DNA from 3 places in the Pseudomonas sp. AMR01 genome. Region 1 is predicted to be linked to each of the others. Evidence: predicted binding sites of a transcription regulator. Region 1 holds the regulator's gene; each other region holds the start of a gene.
The links. Region 1 encodes FliA, which starts transcription of late flagellar genes. Its sites were predicted from a motif close to CTAAAGTTTNNNNNNNNNNNGCCGNTAA; they were not measured.

Region 1 (7,969 bases):
CAGTGAATTTGTCCCTGGCCCTGGCAGAGCTTGGCCGTCGCGTCATGCTGCTGGATGCTGACTTGGGCTTGGCGAACGTCGACGTTCTGCTGGGGCTGACACCCAAACACACCCTCGCCGATGTGATCGAAGGCCGTTGTGAGCTGCGCGATGTGCTGCTGCAAGGCCCCGGTGGCATTCGCATCGTGCCCGCAGCCTCGGGCACCCAGAGCATGGTGCACCTGAGCCCGGCGCAGCATGCCGGCCTGATTCAGGCATTCAGTGATATTGGCGATAACCTCGACGTGCTGGTGATCGACACCGCCGCCGGGATCGGCGAGTCCGTGGTCAGCTTCGTGCGCGCGGCGCAAGAAGTGCTGTTGGTGGTGTGCGACGAACCGACTTCGATTACCGACGCCTACGCCCTGATCAAACTGCTCAACCGTGACCACGGCATGAATCGCTTCCGCGTGCTGGCCAACATGGCCCAAAGCCCGCAGGAAGGTCGCAACCTGTTCGCCAAGTTGACCAAGGTCACGGATCGGTTCCTCGATGTCGCCCTACAATACGTTGGTGCAGTTCCCTACGACGAGTGTGTGCGCAAGGCCGTGCAAAAGCAGCGTGCGGTCTACGAAGCGTTCCCTCGTTCGAAGTGCGCACTGGCGTTCAAGGCGATTGCCCAGAAGGTCGATACCTGGCCGTTGCCCGCTAACCCGCGGGGGCATCTGGAGTTTTTCGTGGAGCGATTGGTGCATCAAACGAGCGCAGGACCGGTGCTATGACATCCAGCGGCTACAACCTTTACAAAAAGTCGGCACGTGACAGCCAGGGCGAACTGATCGAGCGCTATGCGCCGCTGGTCAAGCGCATTGCCTATCACTTGCTGGCCCGCCTGCCCGCCAGTGTGCAGGTGGAAGACCTGATCCAGGCCGGCATGATCGGCCTGCTCGAAGTGTCGACCAAATACGACGCGAGCAAAGGTGCGAGTTTCGAGACGTATGCGGGTATCCGCATCCGTGGCGCGATGCTCGATGAGGTGCGTAAAGGGGATTGGGCGCCGCGTTCGGTACACCGCAATACGCGCATGGTGAGTGACGCAATTCGCGCAATTGAAGCAAAAACCGGTCGTGACGCTAAAGATCACGAAGTTGCGGCCGAACTCCAATTGAGTCTCGACGATTATTACGGGATTTTGAACGATACCTTGGGCAGCCGCTTGTTCAGTTTCGACGACCTGTTGCAGGACGGCGAACACGAAGGGCTGCACGAGGACGGCGCGAGTGCTCACCTGGAACCGTCACGCGACCTGGAAGACGAACGTTTCCAGGGTGCGTTGGCGGACGCGATCGCCAATTTGCCTGAGCGTGAGCGACTGGTGTTGGCGCTGTACTACGACGAAGAGCTGAACCTCAAGGAAATCGGTGAGGTCCTGGGGGTCAGCGAATCGCGTGTCAGCCAGCTGCACAGCCAATGCGCCGCCCGCTTGCGGGGGCGATTGGGAGAGTGGCGCGCGCGCTGACAGGCAGTGTGGGGACACTGCAGCGCAACTGCTCGAGAGGTTAATCGCCTTTCGCGGCTTCGTTCCGTGGTGCCCCTGGCAGTCCTTTTTGTGTAACGCCTGTTGATTGAAATGGCGCGTCCAGGTGCTGGGCGCGTTTAAGACTGCTTGGAGGTCGAATTGGACAAGAACATGAAAATCCTCATCGTTGATGACTTCTCAACGATGCGGCGGATCATAAAAAACCTGTTGCGTGACCTTGGGTTCACCAACACGGTCGAGGCGGATGACGGCATTACGGCGATTCCGATCCTCAACAGCGGGAGCATCGACTTTCTGGTAACCGACTGGAACATGCCGGGCATGACCGGTATCGACCTGCTGCGCCACGTACGCGCTGACGAAAAGCTGCGCAGCTTGCCTGTGCTGATGGTGACCGCCGAAGCCAAGCGTGAGCAGATCATCGAAGCCGCCCAAGCCGGGGTTAACGGTTACGTGGTCAAGCCGTTCACGGCGCTGGCGCTGAAAGAGAAGATTGAAAAAATCTTCGAACGCATCGGTCATTGAGGCTGCAACGGGGGAGCTATGGCGCATAAAGAAACGTCGCAGGGAGACTTTGAGTCGACCCTGAAAAAGCATGCTCACCAGTTAGTCGACAGCCTTGAAAAAGGCCAGTTCGGCGACGCGGTGCAGTTGATCCATGAGCTCAACCAGACCCGTGACCGCGGCCTGTATCAGGAAGTGGGCAAGCTCACACGCGAGCTGCACAGTGCGATCGTCAATTTTCAGATTGACCCGCATATGCCCCAGGCCGAAGAGATTTCGCAAATCACCGACGCGACCGAACGCCTGTCCTATGTGGTCAGGCTGACTGAAGCGGCGGCCAACCGCACCATGGACCTGGTGGAAAACGCCACGCCTCTGGTCAACGGCATGGCCAACGAAGCCCAGGCCCTGAGTGTTGACTGGGGCCGCTTCATGCGTCGGGAAGTGGGTGCAGAAGAGTTTCGTGAGTTGGCGCGCCGGGTTGAAGGTTTCCTGTCGCGCAGCGAACAGGAAAACCGCACGGTTTCCAGCAACCTCAACGACATTCTGCTGGCCCAGGATTACCAGGACCTCACCGGTCAGGTGATCAAGCGCGTGACCCAATTGGTCACCGAAGTGGAAAGCAACTTGCTCAAACTGGTGCTCATGGCCGGCCAGGTTGATCGTTTTGCAGGCATCGAACATGACCGCGAAGCGATCCTCTCGGAAAAAGATCCACAAAAACATCTCGCCAAGGGTGAAGGTCCGCAGATTCATGCCGATAAACGTGAAGACGTTATGTCAGGTCAGGATGACGTAGATGACCTGTTATCCAGTTTAGGCTTCTAAGGAGCACCCACATGAGCTTCGGCGCCGATGAAGAAATCCTTCAGGATTTCCTTGTAGAGGCCGGCGAAATTTTAGAGCAACTGTCCGAACAACTGGTCGAGCTGGAAAGCCGCCCGGATGATGCGAACCTGCTCAATGCAATTTTTCGCGGTTTTCACACTGTAAAAGGGGGCGCCGGCTTCCTCCAGCTCCATGAGCTGGTGGAGTGCTGCCACATCGCCGAGAACGTGTTCGACATCCTGCGCAAGGGTGAGCGTCACGTTGATTCGGAGTTGATGGACGTGATTCTCGAAGCACTGGATGCGGTCAACGGCATGTTCAGCGAAGTGCGCGAACGTGCACCGATCACTGCCGCCACGCCGGAGTTGCTGGCCGCCCTGGCGCGCTATGCAGAGCCTGCCGACACCGCCGCTGCACCCGTGGCGCCCGCCGCCCCTGAACCGGTGGTGGAAGCTGAAGTCGACGTGACGGACAGCGAGTTCGAGCAGTTGCTCGACTCCCTCAACGCGGTCAAGGCTGAGGCTGAGGCGCCGCGTGCGCCTGTGGCTGCGCCGACCAGTGAAGACATCACGGACGCAGAGTTCGAATCCCTGCTCGACCAGTTGCACGGCAAAGGCCAGTTCGCCGCCGACGCCGTGGCACCTGCCGCTGCGGCGCCAGCACCTGCGGCCCCGGCCAGCACCGACATTACCGATGACGAATTCGAAGCGTTGCTCGACCAACTGCACGGCAAAGGCACGTTTGCTGCCGACGCCTTGCCGCAAGTCTCGGCGACCGCCGCAGCGCCAGCCGCCGCCTCAGCCGCCGCACCGGCACCGGCCGGCGACGGGTTGATCTCTGACAACGAATTCGAAGCCTTGCTCGACGAGTTGCACGGCAAAGGCAAGTTCAGCGAGGTGGCCCCGGCTGCCGCCGCTGCCACGGCTGCACCCGTAGCGGCCAAAGCCGCTGCGCCGGTTGCCGCCAAGCCAGCGCCAGCCCCGGCTGCCGCACAGGCGCCAGCCCGCGCTGCCTCGGCACCGCCGGCGGAAAAACCTGCGACTGAAGCCGAAACCACCGTACGGGTTGATACCGCGCGCCTGGACGACATCATGAACATGGTCGGCGAGCTGGTGCTGGTGCGTAACCGCCTGGTGCGCCTGGGCCTGAACAGTGGCGACGAAGCCATGCAAAAGGCCGTGTCGAACCTCGACGTGGTGACGGCTGACCTGCAAACCGCGGTGATGAAAACGCGGATGCAGCCGATCAAGAAAGTCTTCGGCCGCTTCCCGCGTCTGGTTCGCGACCTGGCCCGTCAGTTGAAGAAAGAGATCAACCTGGAGCTGGTGGGTGAAGAAACCGACCTCGACAAAAACCTTGTCGAGGCCCTGGCCGACCCGCTGGTCCACTTGGTGCGTAACGCCGTCGACCACGGCGTCGAAACCCCGGAAGAACGCGAAGCCTCGGGCAAGTCCCGTGGCGGCAAGGTGATTCTGGCGGCAGAGCAAGAAGGCGACCATATCCTGCTGTCGATTACCGATGACGGCAAAGGCATGGACCCGGCCATTTTGCGCAATATCGCGGTCAAGCGTGGCGTGATGGACAAGGACGCTGCCGACCGTCTGACCGACACCGAGTGCTACAACCTGATCTTCGCCCCGGGCTTCTCGACCAAAACCGAGATTTCCGACGTGTCCGGCCGTGGCGTCGGCATGGACGTGGTGAAGACCAAGATCAGCCAGCTCAACGGCTCGATCAATATCTACTCGACCAAGGGCCAGGGCTCCAAGATCGTCATCAAGGTGCCATTGACCCTGGCGATCATGCCGACCCTGATGGTGATGCTGGGCAACCAGGCGTTTGCCTTCCCGCTGGTCAACGTCAACGAAATCTTCCACCTCGACCTGTCGCGCACCAACGTGGTGGACGGCCAGGAAGTGGTGATCGTGCGCGACAAAGCGTTGCCACTGTTCTACCTCAAGCGCTGGCTAGTGGCATCGGCCAAGCATGAGGAGCAGCGCGAAGGCCATGTGGTGATTCTCTCCGTGGGCACCCAGCGTATCGGCTTTGTGGTCGATCAATTGGTGGGTCAGGAAGAAGTGGTCATCAAGCCTTTGGGCAAAATGCTGCAGGGAACCCCGGGCATGTCGGGTGCGACCATCACCGGTGACGGTCGGATCGCGCTGATTCTCGACGTTCCGAGCATGCTCAAGCGTTACGCCGCACGGCGTATTTGATTCTGGTGGGGCAGGGCGGTATCGCCCGTCCCGCCTAACGGAGTGTTTATGGCAGTCAAGGTCCTGGTGGTGGACGATTCGGGTTTCTTCCGCCGCCGCGTCTCGGAAATTCTTTCCGCCGATCCAACCATTCAGGTGGTCGGTACGGCCACCAACGGCAAAGAGGCGATTGATCAAGCCATTGCGTTGAAGCCTGACGTGATCACCATGGACTACGAGATGCCGATGATGGATGGCATCACGGCTGTTCGGCACATCATGCAGCGCTGCCCGACCCCGGTATTGATGTTCTCTTCACTCACTCACGAAGGCGCCCGGGTCACCCTGGATGCGCTGGACGCGGGTGCGGTGGACTTCCTGCCGAAGAATTTTGAAGACATCTCGCGCAACCCCGAGAAGGTCAAGCAGATGCTGTGCGAGAAGGTGCACAGCATTTCGCGCAGTAACCGTCGCAGCCTGTTCAGCACGCCGGCGCCCGCACCGGTTGCCGCGCCGGCACCGACCACCTCGACGTTTGCCCGCCCGGCACCAACGCCTGCGCCAGTGGCGCGGCCGGCTCCAGCGCCGGTTCGCGCGCCGGCACCGAGCGCCCATTCGCCTGCGCCAAAACGCAAAGCCTACAAGCTGGTGGCTATCGGCACGTCTACCGGCGGCCCGGTAGCCCTGCAGCGCGTATTGACCCAATTGCCGGCGAACTTTCCGGCACCGATCGTGTTGATCCAACACATGCCTGCCGCGTTCACCAAGGCCTTCGCCGAACGCCTGGACAAGCTTTGCAGCATCAGCGTCAAGGAAGCCGAGGATGGCGACATCCTGCGTCCGGGCCTGGCGCTGTTGGCGCCGGGTGGCAAGCAGATGATGATCGACGGGCGTGGCTCGATCAAAATCCTGCCGGGCGACGAGCGCCTTAACTACAAGCCGTGCGTGGATATCACCTTCGGTTCGGCGGCCAAGTCCTACGGTGACAAAGTTCTGGCGGTGGTACTCACCGGCATGGGCGCCGACGGCCGTGAAGGTGCGCGCCTGCTCAAGCAGAGCGGCAGCGCGATCTGGGCGCAGGACGAAGCCAGTTGTGTGATTTATGGCATGCCCATGGCCATCGTCAAGGCTGACCTGGCCGACGCCGTTTACAGCCTGGACGACATCGGCAAACATCTGGTGGAGGCTTGCCTCTGATGGATGTACTGAGCCTGATCGGCATCATCATGGCGTTTGTCGCAATTATCGGCGGCAACTACCTGGAAGGCGGCCACCTCGGCGCCCTGGCCAACGGCCCGGCGGCGCTGATCGTGCTTGGCGGCACCGTCGGCGCTGCGCTGTTGCAGTCACCGATGAGTTCGTTCAAGCGTGCCATGCAGATTGTGGTGTGGATCATTTTCCCGCCCCGCGTTGACCTGCCTGGCGGCATCGACCGCGTGGTCAACTGGAGCCTCACCGCGCGCAAGGAAGGCCTGCTGGGCCTTGAAGGCGTGGCCGATGCCGAACCCGACAGCTACTCGCGCAAGGGCCTGCAACTGTTGGTGGACGGCGCCGAACCGGAAGCGATCCGCAGCATCCTGGAAGTGGATTTCTACACCCAGGAAAGCCGCGACATCAACGCTGCCAAAGTCTTTGAAAGCATGGGCGGCTACGCGCCGACCATCGGCATCATCGGTGCGGTAATGGGCCTGATCCACGTGATGGGCAACCTGGGTGATCCGTCGCAGTTGGGCAGCGGCATTGCCGTCGCCTTCGTCGCAACCATCTACGGCGTGGCCAGCGCCAACCTGTTGCTGTTGCCGGTGGCGAGCAAGCTCAAGTCGATCGCCATGCGCCAGTCGCGTTACCGCGAAATGCTGCTGGAAGGGATCTTGTCGATTGCCGAGGGTGAGAACCCGCGTTCCATCGAATTGAAGCTCCAGGGCTTCATGGATTGATGGGCACTGCACCCAACAATGGGGGGAGGTTCCATGAGCCGTCGCCGCCGCGAGCCTGAAGAACACGTTAACCACGAGCGCTGGCTGGTGTCCTACGCGGACTTCATCACCTTGCTGTTCGCGTTTTTTGTGGTGATGTACTCCATCTCGTCGGTCAACGAAGGCAAGTACAAGGTCGTTTCCGAAGCGCTGCTCGGGGTGTTTTCAGACTCTGAGCGCGCCCTCAAGCCGATCCCGATTGGTGATGAGCGGCCCAAGACCGTGACCCCGGCCAAGCCGCTGGTCAACGACAGCGACGAAACCGCTGCCGGCATCGGTGGCACCAGCGACCCGTTGAAAAGTATTGCCGACAACATCAGCGCCGCGTTTGGCGACCTGATCAAGTCCAACCAGATGACCGTGCGCGGCAATGAGTTGTGGGTAGAGATCGAATTGAATTCCAGCCTGCTGTTCGCCAGCGCCGATGCGATGCCGAGCGACCAGGCGTTTACCATCATCGATAAGGTGGCGGCGATCATCAAACCGTTTGAAAACCCGGTGCACGTCGAAGGCTTTACCGACAACGTGCCGATTGCCACGGCGCAGTACCCGACCAACTGGGAACTGTCTTCAGCGCGCGCCGCGAGCATCGTGCGCATGCTCGCCATGCAGGGCGTCAACCCTGGGCGATTGGCGTCGGTGGGCTACGGTGAATTCCAGCCGGTGGCCAATAACGCCACCGCCGAAGGCCGCGCGCGCAACCGCCGTGTGGTGTTGGTGGTGTCGCGTAACCTGGATGTACGCCGCAGCCTGACCGGTACCGGCACGGCCAATGCAACGCCGGATGCGGCGTTGAAGCGGGCTGGCACACAAACTGCACCACCTGCTGTCAAGCCGTCGGTTCGTCAGAGCGCCGTCAATTCTCCGTCACCGGCCAAATAACTTTATGCACTGTCTCGGTTGCGCCAACGCCTGCCGGGAGGAATCAACTGAATGAGAGTCTGGGC
Region 2 (7,969 bases), on a different contig from region 1:
TAATCGGTGTCGTCGTACTCAGGCTCGGGTTCAACCTCGGGCACCACCGGCTCCGGGGCGAAGCTGGCATGCAGCTGGCGCGCAAGGTCGCCGATTTCATCCTGGCGATCCGTGGCCGGGGTGTTTTCGTCGATATCGCGCAGCCAGATGCGCAGTTGCATCAGCGGCGTGGAGATATGCCGACCCAGGCGCAAGCTCAGAGCCAGCGCCAGTGCCAACAGGATCGCGCTCAAGATACCCATGCTTTGCAGGCTGATGGTCATCGGCTGCTGGAATTGCTGCATGTCGAGGCTAATGCGCAGTTGGCCAGCCTTCACATCCTGAAACGTAATGTTGCTCTGATACAAACCTTCGGCTTCGCCCAGCAGGCCGTTTTTCGGGCGCTGCCCGGCTTCGGCCATGATCCGGTTGTCCACGCTATAAATAGCGGCGTGGGCCACCAGTGGGTTCTTGGTCAGGTTATTGAGCAGCACGTTGAGGCTCAGGATGTCGTTGGACACCAGCAACTCAGTCGCCGAGGTGGCGGTCTGGGTCGTCAAGCTCTCGCCCAGGGCGTCGGCTTGCTCGTGCATGGCCTGTTTGAACTGCAAACCCATCACGCAGGCGTAGATCACCAGGGCCAGAGCGACCAGGATCACGTTATGGCTGGCGATGCGTAATGCGATCGGTACACGGCGGTGGCGCAGTGCCCGGAAGATCAGCAGGAAGAAATTATCGGTTTTTACTGGCGTGGGCCGGTTCACTTGCGCTCGGCTCTTGGTCCGTGAAGTTGACGCGCAGTATAGCGACAGCCCTAGAACCGGCAAAGCGCTGGCTGTGCCCGATGGTCACTGAAAGTGGGTAGAATGCGGTTTTTTTCCAGCCTGGGGGTGCGCCTTGCGCGAAATTGTCCTGATAAACATCACTGGCGAAGATCGCCCGGGTCTTACCGCCGCCATTACCGGTGTTCTGGCGCAGGGTGGTGTGAACATTCTCGACATCGGCCAGGCGGTGATCCACGACACCTTGTCGTTCGGCATCCTGGTGGAAATTCCAAGCACCGAGCAGGCGTCTTCGGTCCTCAAAGACATCCTGTTTACGGCGTACAAGCTGGATCAACAGGTGCGTTTCACCCCGGTGTCCGAAGCCGATTATCAGCATTGGGTAGAGGGGCAGGGCAAAAAACGCCACATCGTGACGTTGCTGACCCGCAAGGTTACCGCCGAACAATTGCAACGCGTCAGCTCTATTACCGCGCAGTACGGTTTGAATATCGACCATATTGACCGTCTGTCGGGTCGCATGCCGTTGGACACGCCTGCGGACAAAGGCAAGGGCTGCATCGAGTTCTCCGTGCGCGGTGAACCGGCTGATCCGCAAGCCCTGCGCGCCGAATTCCTGAGCGTGGCACAGGAGCTGAATGTCGATATCGCCTTCCAGGAAGATTCGCTGTTTCGCCGCAACCGCCGCCTGGCGGTGTTCGACATGGACTCGACGCTGATCGAAGCCGAAGTCATCGACGAACTGGCCAAAGCCGCCGGTGTGGGCGAGCAAGTCTCCGAAATCACCGAGCGCGCCATGGCGGGCGAGCTGGATTTTCGTGCCAGCTTCAAGGAGCGCCTGGCGCTGCTCAAAGGCTTGGACGTGAGCGTGCTGGATTCCATCGGCGCGTCGCTGCGCTTAACCGAAGGCGCCGAAACCCTGTTCGCTGAACTCAAGCGCCTGGGTTACAAGACTGCGATTCTGTCGGGCGGTTTTACCTACTTCGCCAAGCAACTGCAGGCCAAACTAGGCATCGACTATGTGTTCGCCAATGAGCTGGAAGTGGTGGATGGCAAGGTCACGGGCGTCGCGGTCGAGCCGATTGTCGACGCACAGCGCAAGGCGGACCTGCTGAGGGAGTTGGCGCACAAGGAAGGGTTGCGTCTGGAGCAGACCATTGCGGTCGGCGACGGGGCGAATGATTTGCCGATGCTGGCGATTGCCGGGTTGGGTGTAGCGTTCCGTGCCAAGCCACTGGTTAAGCAGTCGGCCAAGCAGGCGATTTCGACCTTGGGTCTGGATGGCGTGCTGTATCTGCTGGGCTTGCGCGACCGCGATGGTCAGCTGTAAGCCGGTCTCACTGTAGAAATGCAGTCAAAATGTGGGAGGGGGCTTGCTCCCGATTGCAGAGTGTCAGCCAGCACATGTACTGACTGAATCACTGCCATCGGGAGCAAGCCCCCTCCCACATTTGATCTTCACAATGTTCGAAAAGTCAGGCTTTCGGCAATGCCATGCCTTGACCCATCTGCACCGGCGTACCCGCCACCAACGCTTCAGCCCACTTCACTTGATCCGGCCCGAACAGCACGATGGCGGTCGAGCCCAGTTTAAAGCGACCCAGCTCCGCACCTTTTTCCAGGTGAATCGGCGCACGTGCGGCTTCGTCGTAGCGGAAGGTTTTCAGTTCGCGTTTGGGCGGCGTTACCAGCCCGGCCCACACGGTTTCAATCGACGCCACAATCATCGCGCCCACCAACACCACCGCCATTGGGCCGCGTTCGGTGTCGAAAATGCAGGCAACGCGCTCGTTACGTGCGAACAGCTCAGGCACGTTTTCGGCGGTGGTCTGGTTGACCGAGAAAATGCGGCCTGGAATGTAGACCATCTCACGCAGGGTGCCGGCCAGTGGCATGTGCACGCGGTGGTAGTCCTTCGGCGACAAGTAAACGGTCGCGAAATCACCGCCCATGAAGGGCGCGGACAAGGCGGCGTCACCACCCAACAATTCCAGCACGCTGAAACTGTGGCCCTTGGCCTGGAACACACGGCCATGCTCGATCGGGCCAAGCTGGCTGATCGCGCCGTCGGCCGGGCTCAGCACCGCGCCTGGGGTTTGGTCCAGTGGGCGTGCGCCATCTTTGAGGGCGCGGGTGAAGAAGGCGTTGAAGTGCTCGTAGGCGGTCAGGTCTTCGACCAGGGCCTGGGACATGTCGACTTGATAGCGTTTGGCGAACCAGCTGGTGAAGGCGTTCTTGAACCAGCGCACGCGACATTCGGCGATGCAGCCAGCCAAACGCGAGAGCAAGTGGTGCGGCAGCAAGTACTGGCTGAGGATAAACAACTGCTTTTTCATGGAGTGTCCTTAAACCTTAAATCTCAACGGGGGTGTCGGGGTGGTTGCCCCATTCGCCCCAGGAACCGGCATAACCTTTGACTCGCGGATAACCGAGCGCCTTGGCCACCAGGTAGGTGAAGCCAGAGCGGTGGTGAGTCTGGCAGTGGGTGATGATTTCTTTGTCGCGGGTCAGCCCGAGGTCTTCGAGAATCTGCGGCATGTCGCGGCGAATGCGCAGGTTGCGCGCCTTGTCCATGCCGGCCGTCCATTCGAAGTTCACCGCGCCGGGGATGTGACCGCCTTTGGCTGCGAGGACTTTTTCGCCGGAATATTCCAGCGGGCCGCGTGCGTCCCAGATGCCCAGGTCAGCAGCGCCAAGACGGCTTTGCAGATATTCACGGGTGGCCGTTGGGCCGTCGTGCAAGGTCAGGCTGACTGGGCCGCCAACGGGGGCGGGCACCTCGGTGGAAACCGGGTGCTGGCCTTCCAGCCACGCCAGCAAGCCGCCGTCCAGGTAGTGGTATTTCTGGTGGCCGATCACGTCGAGCAGCCAGATAAACCGCCCGGCCCAGCCGCCGCCTTCGTCGTCGTAGACCACGTAAGTTGCGTCCGGGGTGTGGCCCAATTCGCCGAAGAGTTTTTCCAGATCAGCCTTGTGGGGCAGCAGGCCAGGTGCCGGCGGCTGGCCCAGTTGGGTGCGCTTGGGGTCAACGAAATGCGCGCCGGGGATATGCCCTTCGGCGTAGCGGGCGGCACTGGTGAGGTCCACCAGAATCAGGTGTTCGGCATCCAGTTGACCGAGCAGGTCGCTGGATTCGATCACCAGCGGCAAGCCAGAGAAGTCAGGCATGTGAGGTCTCCTGGGCACAAATGTTGGCGATAAAAGACGGCGATTGTAGCGCAAGCATCAGGCGCTGCGGTTGGTAAAGCTGTGCAGGGCCTTTTCGATGCATTGCGCGGTTTTGCCGAAGGCCTGCACGGTGGTTTCCGAGAACTGCCCGCCGCCCTGGTCAGCCACCATCACCATCACCACGCGGCCATTGCAGCTCATCGAACGCAGCAGCAGGTGTTCGCCAGTGAACAGGCGACGCAAGGTTGGCGGCAACAGCGCGGAGAACTGCGCGTGGTTGTCGGGCGTCAGGCGCACCTGGGCGGACTTTTCCAGCATCCGTTGCAGCAGCGTGCTGTTGACCACGTCCAGGCTCAGGTTCGCGGCGTCCTTGGGCAAGCCGTCGGCTTGGTGCGCGCGCAAGGTGCTCAAGGCGCGGTCGGCCATAAACAGCAACACCCGCTGCATGCCACTGGCGACCAAGGCTTCCTTGGCGCAGGTGGTCAGGTGCATGGCGTTGGCAAAACGGCTCGGCTCCACCAGCAACTCGGTGCAGCGCTTGCGCCAGATCGCCAGCGATTCGGCGGTAGGCGGTGGCGCTGGCAACAGGCCGCGATGGACCTTTTGCGCATGCCACGGCCAGATCAGCGACAACGCCGGGTGCCAGAGGTCAGGCATCAAGGTGGTGCTGGCGCTGGTCACCGCTTGCTGGTGAACCTGTTGCTGCACGTCGCCCAACGGCGCTTGCAGGTACAGCGCGGTGAGGTACTGCCAGCGCTCGGTGTGCGGGCAGGTCCAGGACTCCTGGGCCGACATCGCCAGGCCGTTGGCGAGCAACACGGTGTTCGCCGGCTGGTTCAGCCAACGGCGCAGGTTGGGTTCGGCGTCGAGCAGTTGCTGGTGGCGCAGCGGGTCGTCTTCACGGGCGATGTGCAGTGCCTTGACCAGCAGACGCTGTTCGGTCAGCAGCAGTGTGTAACCCTGGGACACCCAGATCGGCAGGTGCCAGGCTTCGGTCAAGCCGAGGCACAGCTCGAGCAGGCGCACGCCGAACAACTCTTTTTCGACCTGGCGCGCCGACTGGCCTTTATGTATCACCCGCAGTTCCCATTCTTCCAGGAGCTTGGGATAGGCCACGGCCATTGGCCATAGCGGCGACAGAAACAGCAGGCTGCCCCAGTGGATGTCTTGCCACAAACGCGCCAGGCGGCTGGCGAACAAACCGCTGGCTTGCTGCGACGCGTGCTGGCTTACCAGCAATAGTTGGCGCAAGGCCACGGGAATGTCTTTTTCCGGCACTGAGGGCAGGCGCGCGAGCAACTCTTCGGCGCGTTTGAGGCCGAGACGGTTGAGCGCCACTTCGAGGTTTTCCGCCGGTTCCGCCATGCTGCCATGGGTGTGGCTGTTGGCTTCGCGCATCACGCTGAGCACCAGCGCCGGGCTGTTTTGCATCAGCTCGGCGATATCGCGCAGCGAGCTGCGGCTGTCGCGAATGGCTTTGCACACGCGCTCGTGGCTGGCCAGGGGGACAGGCAGCAGCACCTCGTCCAGGCGTTTGATCCAGGCGGCGAGGGTGGTGGGTTTTGCACTTGGAGCTATCGTTTCATTGGCCATGATTGGTGCGCGATCATCACTTGCGTTCAACACGCCCGGATCGGGCCGGATTGGCTTTTCGCCTTAACGGGCTATAGTCTGGCGCAGTTTTGCCGATAAGTAGAACAAGAGTTTTCAGCAGCACCCAATATGTCCATGAACCCGACGGCGCAAGTACAAATCCCCTATGGCTAAAATTATCGGCATCATCGTCGTCATCGCTAGCGTGCTCGGTGGCTACGTCCTGTCCCACGGTAAAATTGCCGCGCTGGTACAGCCTTTCGAAGTGCTGATTATCGGCGGCGCCGCGTTTGGCGCATTCTTGCAAGCCAACCCCGGCTACATGACGATGCACGTGATCAAGAAGTCGATCGGCATGTTCGGTTCGCGTTTCTCCCACACTTTTTATCTGGAAGTGCTGGGGCTGGTCTACGAGATCCTCAACAAGAGCCGCCGCGAAGGCATGATGGCCATCGAAGGCGACATCGAAGACGCCTCCGCCAGCCCGATTTTCGCCAAGTACCCGGCTGTGCTTAAAGATGAGCGCATGACCGCCTATATCTGTGATTACCTGCGCATCATGTCCTCCGGCAACATGGCGCCCCACGAGCTGGAAGGCCTGTTCGACATGGAACTGTTCAGCCTCAAGGAAGAGCTCGAACACCCTTCCCACGCCGTGACCGGCGTCGCCGACGGCATGCCCGGTTTTGGTATCGTCGCGGCGGTACTCGGTATCGTGGTCACCATGGCTTCCCTGGGCGAAGGCGACCAGGCGGCCATTGGTATGCACGTCGGCGCGGCGCTGGTGGGTACGTTCTTCGGTATTCTTGCGGCTTACGGGTTCTTCGGCCCGCTGGCAACCTGCCTGGCTCACGATGCCAAGGAAGAAATCAATCTGTACGAATCGATCAAGGCCAGCCTGGTGGCGTCGGCCTCCGGCATGCCGCCATCGCTGGCGGTGGAGTTCGGTCGTAAAGTGCTGTACCCCAAGCATCGCCCAAGTTTTGCCGAGCTGGAACAAGCGGTTCGCGGTCGCTAAGTCATGGAAAACAACCAGCCGATAATCATCAAGCGCGTCAAGCGCTTCGCTGCGGGGCACCATGGCGGCGCCTGGAAAATCGCCTTCGCCGACTTTGCGACGGCGATGATGGCGTTCTTCCTGGTGCTGTGGCTGATGTCTACCGCCACGCCCGAGCAGAAGATCGCTATCGCCGGGTACTTCAAAGACCCGATTGGTTTCTCGGAAAGCGGTACGCCGTTTGTAATCGACCTGGGCGGTTCGCCGGAGTTGGCGCCTGAGCGCACCATCAACCCGGAGGTCAAGACCGATTCGCCGCAGGAAAAAATCCCGGTTGAGCGCGATACCGTCGAGAGCATGGCCGAGCAGGTCGAGCAGGAACGTCTCGAGTTGTTGCTCAAAGAGCTGCAGACCAAGGTTGAAGAAAACCCGCAACTGCTGAAATTCAAGGATCAGATCTCGTTCGAGATCACCCCTGAAGGTCTGCGCATCCAGATCACCGACGCGGCCAATCGGCCAATGTTCGACTCCGGCAGCGCGCGCCTGAAACCCTACTTTGAAGACATCCTGCTGGCCATGGCTGACACCATCAAAGCGGTGCCGAACAAGATCAGCATAAGCGGCCACACCGATGCCAAACCCTATGCGGGCCAGGGCGACTTCGGTAACTGGGAGCTGTCGGCCAACCGCGCGAACGCGGCTCGCCGTGCGTTAGTCGCGGGCAGCTATCCAGACCCGCAAGTGGCGCGCGTGGTGGGCTTTGCATCCTCGCAGCTGTTTGATGCCAAAGACCCGTTCAACCCGAGTAACCGCCGCATCGATATCGTTGTGCTGACCAAAAAGGCCCAGCGTGCGATCGAAGGTGATCAGGGCGCAGCGCCGGCTCCGACTCCGGGAGAGGGCGCGCCAGGTGAAGTGCCCGTAGACCCGAACGCCATCCCGCCAGGGCAGGAACCGTTGCCGGCGCATGAGCTGCGGCAGAAGCTGAACCTGTTTGATGAGGGTGGGGTGAAAGATCCTACGGCGCCTGCGCCGTAATCCTCACAGAGCACGTGTGGAGAGTGGGCTTGATGTGGCAGGCGGGCTTGTTGTGGCGAGCGGGCTTGCCCCGCGTTGGGCTGCGAAGCAGCCCCAAAACCTGACAACGCGTTTTGTCTGAAAAAAATGCGGTGATTGGATTAGGGCTGCTACGCAGCCCAACGCGGGGCAAGCCCGCTCGCCACAACAAGCCCACCTGCCACAACAACCCTGCTCGCCACAACAAGCCTGCTAAGCACAACAAGCCTGTTCACCACAAACAGGCCCGCTCGCCACAACTATCAGTAACTGCTCTCAGGCAAGCTCGCAATAATCGAGCGATAGCTGTTCATGCGCTGTTGCTGCACGCGGCCGTCTTCCAGCGCCTTGAGCAACGCACAGCCCGGCTCGCGGTCGTGTTTGCAGTCGCGGA
Region 3 (7,969 bases), on a different contig from region 1:
CTTCGGCACCGGTTTTTCATCGTTCGTGCACCTCAACAGCCTGCCGATTGCGTTGTTGAAGATCGACAAGAGCTTTGTCGGCGGCATGGAAGAGCGCGAAGAGAACCGCAAGCTGGTGCATGCCATGATCAACCTGGCGCACAACCTGAATCTGGAAGTGGTGGCTGAAGGCGTGGAAACGCCGGAGCAGCTGGCGTTGCTGAGGTTGTTTGGTTGTGATCAGGCTCAGGGCTATCTGATCAGCAAGCCGTTGCCGTTGCCGGAATTGGTGGACTATTTGACGTTCGGCAAAAGCCAGCAGGCGCTGCTGGGCTGAATTGAACACCCAATAAAATCTGTGGGAGCTGGCTTGCCTGCGATAGCGGTGGGCCAGCCAATAAATACTTGCCTGACGCGCCGCCATCGCAGGCAAGCCAGCTCCCACATTCACCGAGTACATCCTGTCAGTCGGGTTGCATGGCCTCGAATGCAGGGTGTGCGTCCGGCTCCCGCCGAATCATCCGCTTCATCTTCGCCTCAAACGCCCAAGTCAAACTCACCGCCGCACACGCCAGCCCCAGCGCCAAACCCCACCACACGCCGGTCGGCCCCCAGCCCAGGGTGAATGCCATCAACCACGCAGACGGCGCACCGATCAGCCAGTAACAGCCTAAACCCACCAGGAACGTGGTCTTGGCGTCTTTCAGCCCGCGAATGCAGCCCATGGCGATGGTTTGCACGCCGTCGAACAGTTCAAACCACGCCGCGACAGCCAGCAAGCTGACGGCCAGCACAATAACGTCATGGAACGCCGGGTCGTTGTGGTCGAGGAACAGTCCGATCAGCGAATCGGAAAACAGCCACAAAACCACTGCAAATCCCAACATGACTGCCGCACCAAATCCGATGCCCACGCGCCCCGCCATGCGCGCCTGTAGCAGTTGCCCGGCGCCGTAGTGCTGGCCGATGCGCATCGTGATTGCGTAAGACATACCCGCTGGCACCATGAACGCCACCGAGACGATTTGCAGGGCAATCTGATGCGCCGCCAGTTGCGTGCTGCCCATGGTGCCCATGCACAGCGCCGCGAAGGCGAACAACCCGACTTCCACCGCATAAGTGCCGCCAATTGGCAGGCCCAGGCGCCACAGCTCGCGCAAATAGTGGGTATTGAGGCGCAGCAGGCCTTTGCTCAGCGGGTAGGCCGCATACGCCCGGTTGCTGCGGATGTACCACATCAGTGCCAGGGCCATGCAATTGGCGACGATGGCCGTGACCAGGCCGATGCCCGCCAGGCCCAGCTTGGGCAGGCCGAACATGCCCTCAATCAGCGCGTGGTTGAGAAAGTAGTTGAGCACGGTGCCACACAGGCTGATCACCATCACCGGCGTGGCCTTGCCGATGGCGCTGGTGAAGCCGCGCAAGGCGATGAAACTCAGGTAGCCAGGCAGGGCGAAAGGCAGAAACGTTAAAAACTGCCCCGCCGCCTGCACATTGGTTTCGGTCTGGCCGAACAACAGCAGCACCGGTTTGATGTTCCACATCAGCACCGCCGCCGCCAGCGCCATCAGCCACGCGAGCCAAAGCCCGGCCTGAGTCAGGCGGGTGGCGCCTTCGATATCGCGGGCACCATGCCGAATGGCAACAAGGGTGCCTACAGCCGCAATCACGCCGATGCAGAAAATCGCCACGAACGAATAGCTCGCCGCGCCCAGACCACCGCCGGCCAGGGCTTGCGGGCTGAGGCGGGCCATCATCAAGGTGTCGGTCAGCACCATCAACATGTGCGCCAACTGTGAGGCAATCAACGGCCCTGACAGCCGCAGAATGGCCCAGAGTTCGGAACGTACCGGATGTTGCATGATCATCACGCTCAAAAAATCAGAAGGGTGTGGAAGGGTTGATTCTCGGCGCTTTCAGGCCATTGCACAAAAGGATAAATGTGATGCTCAGCATGATTAAAACTCATGCCTGAGCGATTCTGGTAGGGTTTGAACATTGCGCCGCCGGAGCTTTCCCCATGTCTCGTCGTCTACCTCCGCTGTATGCCCTGCGTGCCTTCGAGGCGGCTTCCCGGCACAACTCTTTCACCCGCGCGGCGGAGGAATTGTCGATCACACAAAGTGCGGTGAGCCGGCATATCCGCACGCTGGAAGAGCACTTCGCCTGCCGCCTGTTCCAGCGCAGCGGCCGCACCTTGCAACTCACTGAGGCCGCGCGTTTGCTGCTACCCGGCGTACGCGAAGGCTTCGCGGCGCTCGAGCGGGCATGCCACACCCTGAATGCCGAAGACGACATTTTGCGCATGAAGGCGCCGTCGACCCTGACTATGCGCTGGTTGCTCGCGCGCCTCAGTCGTTTCCGGGCGTTGCAGCCTGGCAATGAGGTGCAACTGACCAGCGCGTGGATGAACGTGGATGAGGTGGACTTCAATAACGAGCCTTTCGACTGCGCGGTGCTGTTGAGCCACGGGCATTTTCCGGCGGACTGGGAGGCGAGCTACCTGTTCCCCGAACTGCTGATTCCGGTGGGCGCGCCGAATTTGTTGAATGACGGGCCATGGGACGTCAACCGCCTGGCCGCCGCCGAGTTGCTGCACCCCACGCCCGACCGCCGCGACTGGCGCAACTGGCTGCAGCGCATGGGGTTGTCATCCCAAGTGTCACTCAAGGGCGGGCAGGTGTTTGACACACTGGAACTGGGCATGGTCGCCGCCGCGCGGGGGTATGGCGTGTCCATTGGCGACCTGCTGATGGTGGCCGAAGACGTGGCCCAGGCGCGATTGAGCCTGCCGTGGCCGACGGCAGTGGCCAGTGGGGAAAATTACTACCTGGTGTGGCCCAAAACCCGTCCCGGCGGTGAGCGTTTGCGGCGGTTGGCGGAGTTTCTCCAGGGTGAAGTCAGGGCCATGGAGCTGCCCGAGGTTGAGCGCCTGGATTAAGCGGGACACCGCGTTTGAGCAATCGTTTGCGCGATGCCCCTGCAAATCGCTCAAGTATTGGCCGCGCCCGCCGAAGAAGGTGTGTTGGTGCCTTCGTGCGCCAACGTTTCCTACCAGATAATTTGCCGAGCAACGCTATGAGATCAGGATGATCCTGGCCTCGGCCAGGAGCTCTTATGTCTCAACCTCGCGCTCGGATCGCCTCTCAGTTAGGCCTCGCCTTGGCCATTATTTTGGCAGTCGTCATCAGCGGCAGTACCGTCTTCGCCTTGCGGTCTCTCGACTCGGCCAACCTCGCTACCCGCGAGGAACACTTGGCCAGCGAGGCGCGTTTGCTCGCCGACCAGCTCAACACGTTCCACAGCACCTTGCGCGAAAGTACCCAGCGTTTGAGCGGGCTGTTTGAAAAGCGCTTCGTCGCGGGCTTGAGCGTGCGGGCGGACCAGCCGGTGACGGTGGCCGGCACGCAGACCCCTGGCCTGTATCTGGGGGATAACGTGCTGAACAACAACTTCACTGATGTGGACGAGTTCAAGCAGATATCCGGCGGCGTGGCCACAGTTTTTGTGCGCAGCGGCGAAGACTTCATCCGCATCAGCACGTCCCTGACCAAGCAGGACGGCAATCGCGCCATCGGCACCGTGCTCGACCACCAGCACCCGGCATACCAGCGTCTGCTGGCCGGGCAGAATTATGTGGGCCGCGCGGTGCTGTTTGATCGCTCCTACATGACCCAGTACAGCCCGGTGCGTGATGCCAGCGGCAAAGTTATTGCCGTGTTGTTTATTGGTTTTGATTACACCGACGAGCAGAAGGCCCAGTTCGATAACCTCAAGCGTTTCCGTATCGGCAAGACCGGTTCCCTGGCTCTGCTCGATGAGCAGAAACACTGGCTGGTGCCGCCGGCGGGCGTGGAGGCGCTGGATCAGGCGATCCCGGTGATGCTCGACCTGGCCAAAAAGCCGGGCGAAGGTCGTTTCTGGAGTGACAAGAACGAAGATTTCTACAGCGTTTCGGTAGCGTTTGACGGCGGCCCTTGGTCGGTAGTGGCGAGCATGCCAAAATCCGAAATTCGCGCCGTCACGTGGGCGGTGGGCATTCGCCTGGTGATTGGCAGCGTGCTTGCGATGTTGCTGGCGGTGGTCGCGACGGTCTGGTTGCTGCGCAGCAAATTGCAGCCATTGAGTGACTTGGTGCGTCAGGCCGAAGCCTTGGGCGCAGGTGATTTGAGTGCGCGCTTGAATGTGTCCAGCCATGACGAAATCGGCCAGTTAGCCAGCAGCTTCAACCAGATGGGTGAAGCGCTGTCGACCATGGTGTCGCGCATTCGCACGGCGGCCGAAGAGGTCAACAGCCGGGCGCAGGCGCTGTCCGGTTTGTCGGGCGGTGCCTATGAAGGCATGGAGCAGCAGTCCGGCGAGATCACCAGCATGGCCGGCGCCGTGGAAGAATTCAGTGCCACGTCGCTGAACATCGCCGACAACATGGGCAACACCGAGCGTCTCGCCCAGGAAAATGCGCAGCAGACCCGAATTGGTCGCACCTCGATGCAAGAGGCGTCGTCGTCCCTGGAGCATATCGCCGCTTCCCTGAACAGCACGGCCACGGTGATCAACACCTTGGGCCAGCGTTCTCAGGAGATCGGCGGGATCGTCGGTGTGATCACCTCGATCGCCGAACAGACCAACCTGCTGGCACTGAATGCTGCCATCGAAGCAGCCCGCGCGGGTGAGCAGGGCCGCGGGTTTGCCGTGGTGGCTGACGAAGTGCGTAACCTGGCATCGCGTACCCGTCAGGCCACTGACGAAATTTCGGTGATGATCCAGAGCATCCAGCAGGAAACCGGCAATGCCATCAGCACCATGGAGCAAGGCAACACGCTGATGCAGGAAGGCCTGTCGCGTAACGCCGACGTGGCTTCGGCACTGGCGCGCATTGATGAACAAAGCCGCTCCGCCGGTCAGCAGTTCGCCGCGATTACCACCGCCACTCAGGAGCAAAGCAGCACCGCGACCTTGCTCAGCAGCAACTTGCAGAGTATTGCGCTGGCTAACAGCGAGCAGCGTGAAGTGGTGTCAAACCTGGCGGTTACTGCCAAGGAGCTGGAAACCCTGGCGGCCGGCTTGCGCCATGAAGTGGACCGGTTCCACTGAAACCCGGTCGTCCAGGCGCAGTTAATCCCATGTGGGCGGGGGCTTGCTCCTTCCCGCACGGGGCTGGCGCCAGGCTCAAGTAATTGCTGCCGGCCGGTATTGCAGCGCCTCTGCCAAGTGATGCCGGGCGATGTTCTCCACCCGTTCAAGGTCGGCCAGGGTACGCGCAACCTTGAGCAACCGGTGGGCAGCGCGCAGCGACAGCGTCAGCCGCTCGCAGGCGCTTTCCAGCCAGCTTTCATCGACCTTCGCCAGTTTGCAGTGCACGCGTAATCCCGGCAGATCAAGGAAGGCATTGGCGCAGCCCTGGCGTTTTTGCTGGCGCTCACGGGCTTCGGCCACTTGCGCCGAGGCCTTTGCGGTGTTGTCGCCAGGCTGCAGGGTCGGATTGATTGCCGTCGTTTCGCGGGCGACGGTGAGGTGCAAATCGATACGATCCAGCAACGGCCCCGAAAGTTTGTTGCGGTAGCGCTGGATCTGCTCCGGCGTGCAACGGCAGCGCCCGCTGGGCTCGCCGAGGTAGCCGCAGGGGCAGGGGTTCATGGCTGCGACCAGCTGGAATCGCGCCGGGAAGCTGACTCGGTCACGCGCACGGGAAATCACGATATGGCCTGATTCCAGCGGTTCGCGCAGCACCTCCAGCACTTTTCGATCAAATTCCGGCAGCTCATCCAGAAACAACACGCCGTGATGGGCCAGGGTAATTTCCCCCGGCTGCGGCTTTGACCCGCCGCCGACGAGCGCCGGGCCAGATGCCGAATGGTGTGGCTGACGAAACGGCCGATGAGGCCAATGGCTCAGCGGCGCAAGGCTGACCACCGACTGAATCGCCGCCACCTCCAGCGCTTCATGCTCGCTCAAGGGCGGCAGTAACCCGGGAAGCCGGCTGGCGAGTAATGTTTTGCCCGTACCTGGCGGGCCGCTGAACAGCAAGTTATGAGCCCCCGCCGCCGCAATCAGCAAGGCGCGTTTGGCCGCCAATTGGCCCTGCACTTCACTCAAGTCTGGATAAGGTTTGTTCAGATACTGCAAACCGTCGGACTTATACGGTTCAATCGGCACATGCCCATTCAAATGGGCCACCACTTGCAGCAAGTGATCCACTGCAATGACCTTCAAGCCCGACGCCAGGCACGCTTCCTCGGCATTCGCCCGCGGCACTATCAAGGTGCGCCCGGCCTTGCGCGCAGCCAACGCTGCAGGCAACACGCCTTTTACCGCGCGCACCTCGCCGGACAGCGCCAATTCCCCGAGGCACTCCACGTCATCGAGCATCAGTGACGGCACCTGCACACTCGCCGCAAGAATCCCCAGGGCAATCGCCAAATCAAAGCGCGCGCCATCCTTGGGCAGGTCGGCTGGCGCGAGGTTGAGGGTGATGCGGCGGGCGGGGTATTGCAGCGCGGAGTTGAGAATGGCACTGCGCACGCGGTCCTTGCTTTCCTTCACGGCGGTTTCGGGCAGGCCCACCAGCGTCAGGGACGGCAGACCATTGGCCATGTGCACTTCTACGGTGACGGCAGGGGCTTCAACGCCAATTTGGGCGCGGCTGTGGACGATGGCGAGGGACATGCTCGTTCCTTGAGTGGAGGGCCGCTTCCTGCGGGTGTTTCAAGGGTAGACGAGGTGGGGAGGGGTGAGGCGGGGAGTGTTTACAGGACGTATCAGAAGGGCCCAGCAGCTCAATGAGCTGTTGGACTTTTGCTATTTTTTTAAATTTAACTTAATTACACTTTTATTTTGGCTTTGCTTCAGTGGAGTGTAAGGAGAATTTATCGCTGTATATTTATGTGTGAGATAATTTGTCCATAAGCCTATTATTCGAGACCTAGTTATATGTCCTTGTCATTTTGAGTTGATATCCCTTCATGCAATTTTGAAGCATGGGCGGCAATAAAAGGAGGGGGTAGCGCGTTGCCAATCATTAGTGCTATTGATTCTTTGCCATGGAGTGTGTTGAAACGATAGTTTAGTGGGAATCCTTGGAGTGCTGCTGCCTCTCGGAGCGTAATAGTTCTGTCATCTGATGGGTGAAGAAATCGGCCTTTCGAGGGGTTGAAGCATCCGCTAGTGATTGTAGGAGCTACGTCATCCCAAGCCATACGTCCATAAACATCGTTAAAGCCATTAGTTCTCTTATGACAAGCTAATTGAAATTCCTCTGGTAAGTCTGCACGACTTCCTCCATCTTTCGGAATATGTTTGATCAACGCCATAACTTTTTCAGTTCTACGCTCTGGCATAGCATGAAGTGCGTCTGTTGTCGACGAGCGCGCAGGAATATGGGCAATAGCGTTGCGAACGGTAACTCGTTTAGTATGTTTTTCACCCACGACTGGCTGATGAACGCGAGACGCTAGCAATATTAATCTTTTCCGGCGCTGCGGAACGCCATAATCAGCGGCGTCCAAGATTTGCACTACGTAAGAATAGCCAAGGGTTTCGATGCCTTTACATAGGGTTAAAAATCTACTGTCATCGGCCAACGCGGGGACATTTTCCATCATTATGCACTTTGGAAGCATCTCTTCGGCAAAGCGCAGAAAGTCGCTGACCAGGTCATTTCTGGGGTCGAATACGGATGATCCCTTATTTTTTGTCCTCAACCTAGAGAACCCTTGGCAGGGAGGGCATCCTGCTAGCAAGTCAAGGTCACCTACTTCTAGACCGAGCTCGGCTAAGATAGCCGATGCATTCAGTGTACGAATGTCTTCCGAATAAAGCTTCACGTTGGGATGGTTGAGAGCGTAGGTCTCTTGAGCTTTTGGGTTGATCTCCACTGCTGCTGCGACACGAAACCCGGCCTGCTTGAGCCCAACGCTTAGGCCTCCGCAGCCGCTGAATAAATCAAGTGCGGTGAGTTTAGGATTTTTTGGAATACTTGACATAATTTTGT

Region 2: motA (flagellar motor stator protein MotA) is a predicted target of FliA. The motif match lies at 5,594-5,621, and genes of this name have one in related genera.
Region 3: Q7C20_RS03685 (methyl-accepting chemotaxis protein) is a predicted target of FliA. The motif match lies at 2,970-2,997, and genes of this name have one in related genera.

The regions. Positions count from the first base shown of each region.
Region 1 covers NZ_JAUTYR010000062.1:2,708-10,676, reverse strand. The annotation lists gene fleN (flagellar synthesis regulator FleN) at 1-761, shown strand, start outside; gene fliA (RNA polymerase sigma factor FliA) at 758-1,498, shown strand; gene Q7C20_RS25905 (chemotaxis response regulator CheY) at 1,670-2,044, shown strand; gene Q7C20_RS25900 (protein phosphatase CheZ) at 2,063-2,851, shown strand; gene Q7C20_RS25895 (chemotaxis protein CheA) at 2,863-5,067, shown strand; gene Q7C20_RS25890 (chemotaxis response regulator protein-glutamate methylesterase) at 5,116-6,243, shown strand; gene Q7C20_RS25885 (flagellar motor protein) at 6,243-6,983, shown strand; gene motD (flagellar motor protein MotD) at 7,017-7,904, shown strand; gene Q7C20_RS25875 (ParA family protein) at 7,956-7,969, shown strand, end outside.
Region 2 covers NZ_JAUTYR010000023.1:44,758-52,726, forward strand. The annotation lists gene Q7C20_RS19080 (AhpA/YtjB family protein) at 1-743, opposite strand, end outside; gene serB (phosphoserine phosphatase SerB) at 877-2,091, shown strand; gene asd (archaetidylserine decarboxylase) at 2,237-3,097, opposite strand; gene rhdA (thiosulfate sulfurtransferase) at 3,114-3,929, opposite strand; gene Q7C20_RS19100 (HDOD domain-containing protein) at 3,987-5,522, opposite strand; gene motA (flagellar motor stator protein MotA) at 5,689-6,540, shown strand; gene motB (flagellar motor protein MotB) at 6,544-7,557, shown strand; gene rsgA (small ribosomal subunit biogenesis GTPase RsgA) at 7,839-7,969, opposite strand, start outside.
Region 3 covers NZ_JAUTYR010000003.1:31,517-39,485, reverse strand. The annotation lists gene Q7C20_RS03700 (putative bifunctional diguanylate cyclase/phosphodiesterase) at 1-316, shown strand, start outside; gene Q7C20_RS03695 (NorM family multidrug efflux MATE transporter) at 444-1,847, opposite strand; gene Q7C20_RS03690 (LysR substrate-binding domain-containing protein) at 2,000-2,920, shown strand; gene Q7C20_RS03685 (methyl-accepting chemotaxis protein) at 3,097-5,073, shown strand; gene Q7C20_RS03680 (YifB family Mg chelatase-like AAA ATPase) at 5,149-6,645, opposite strand; gene Q7C20_RS03675 (DNA cytosine methyltransferase) at 6,906-7,961, opposite strand.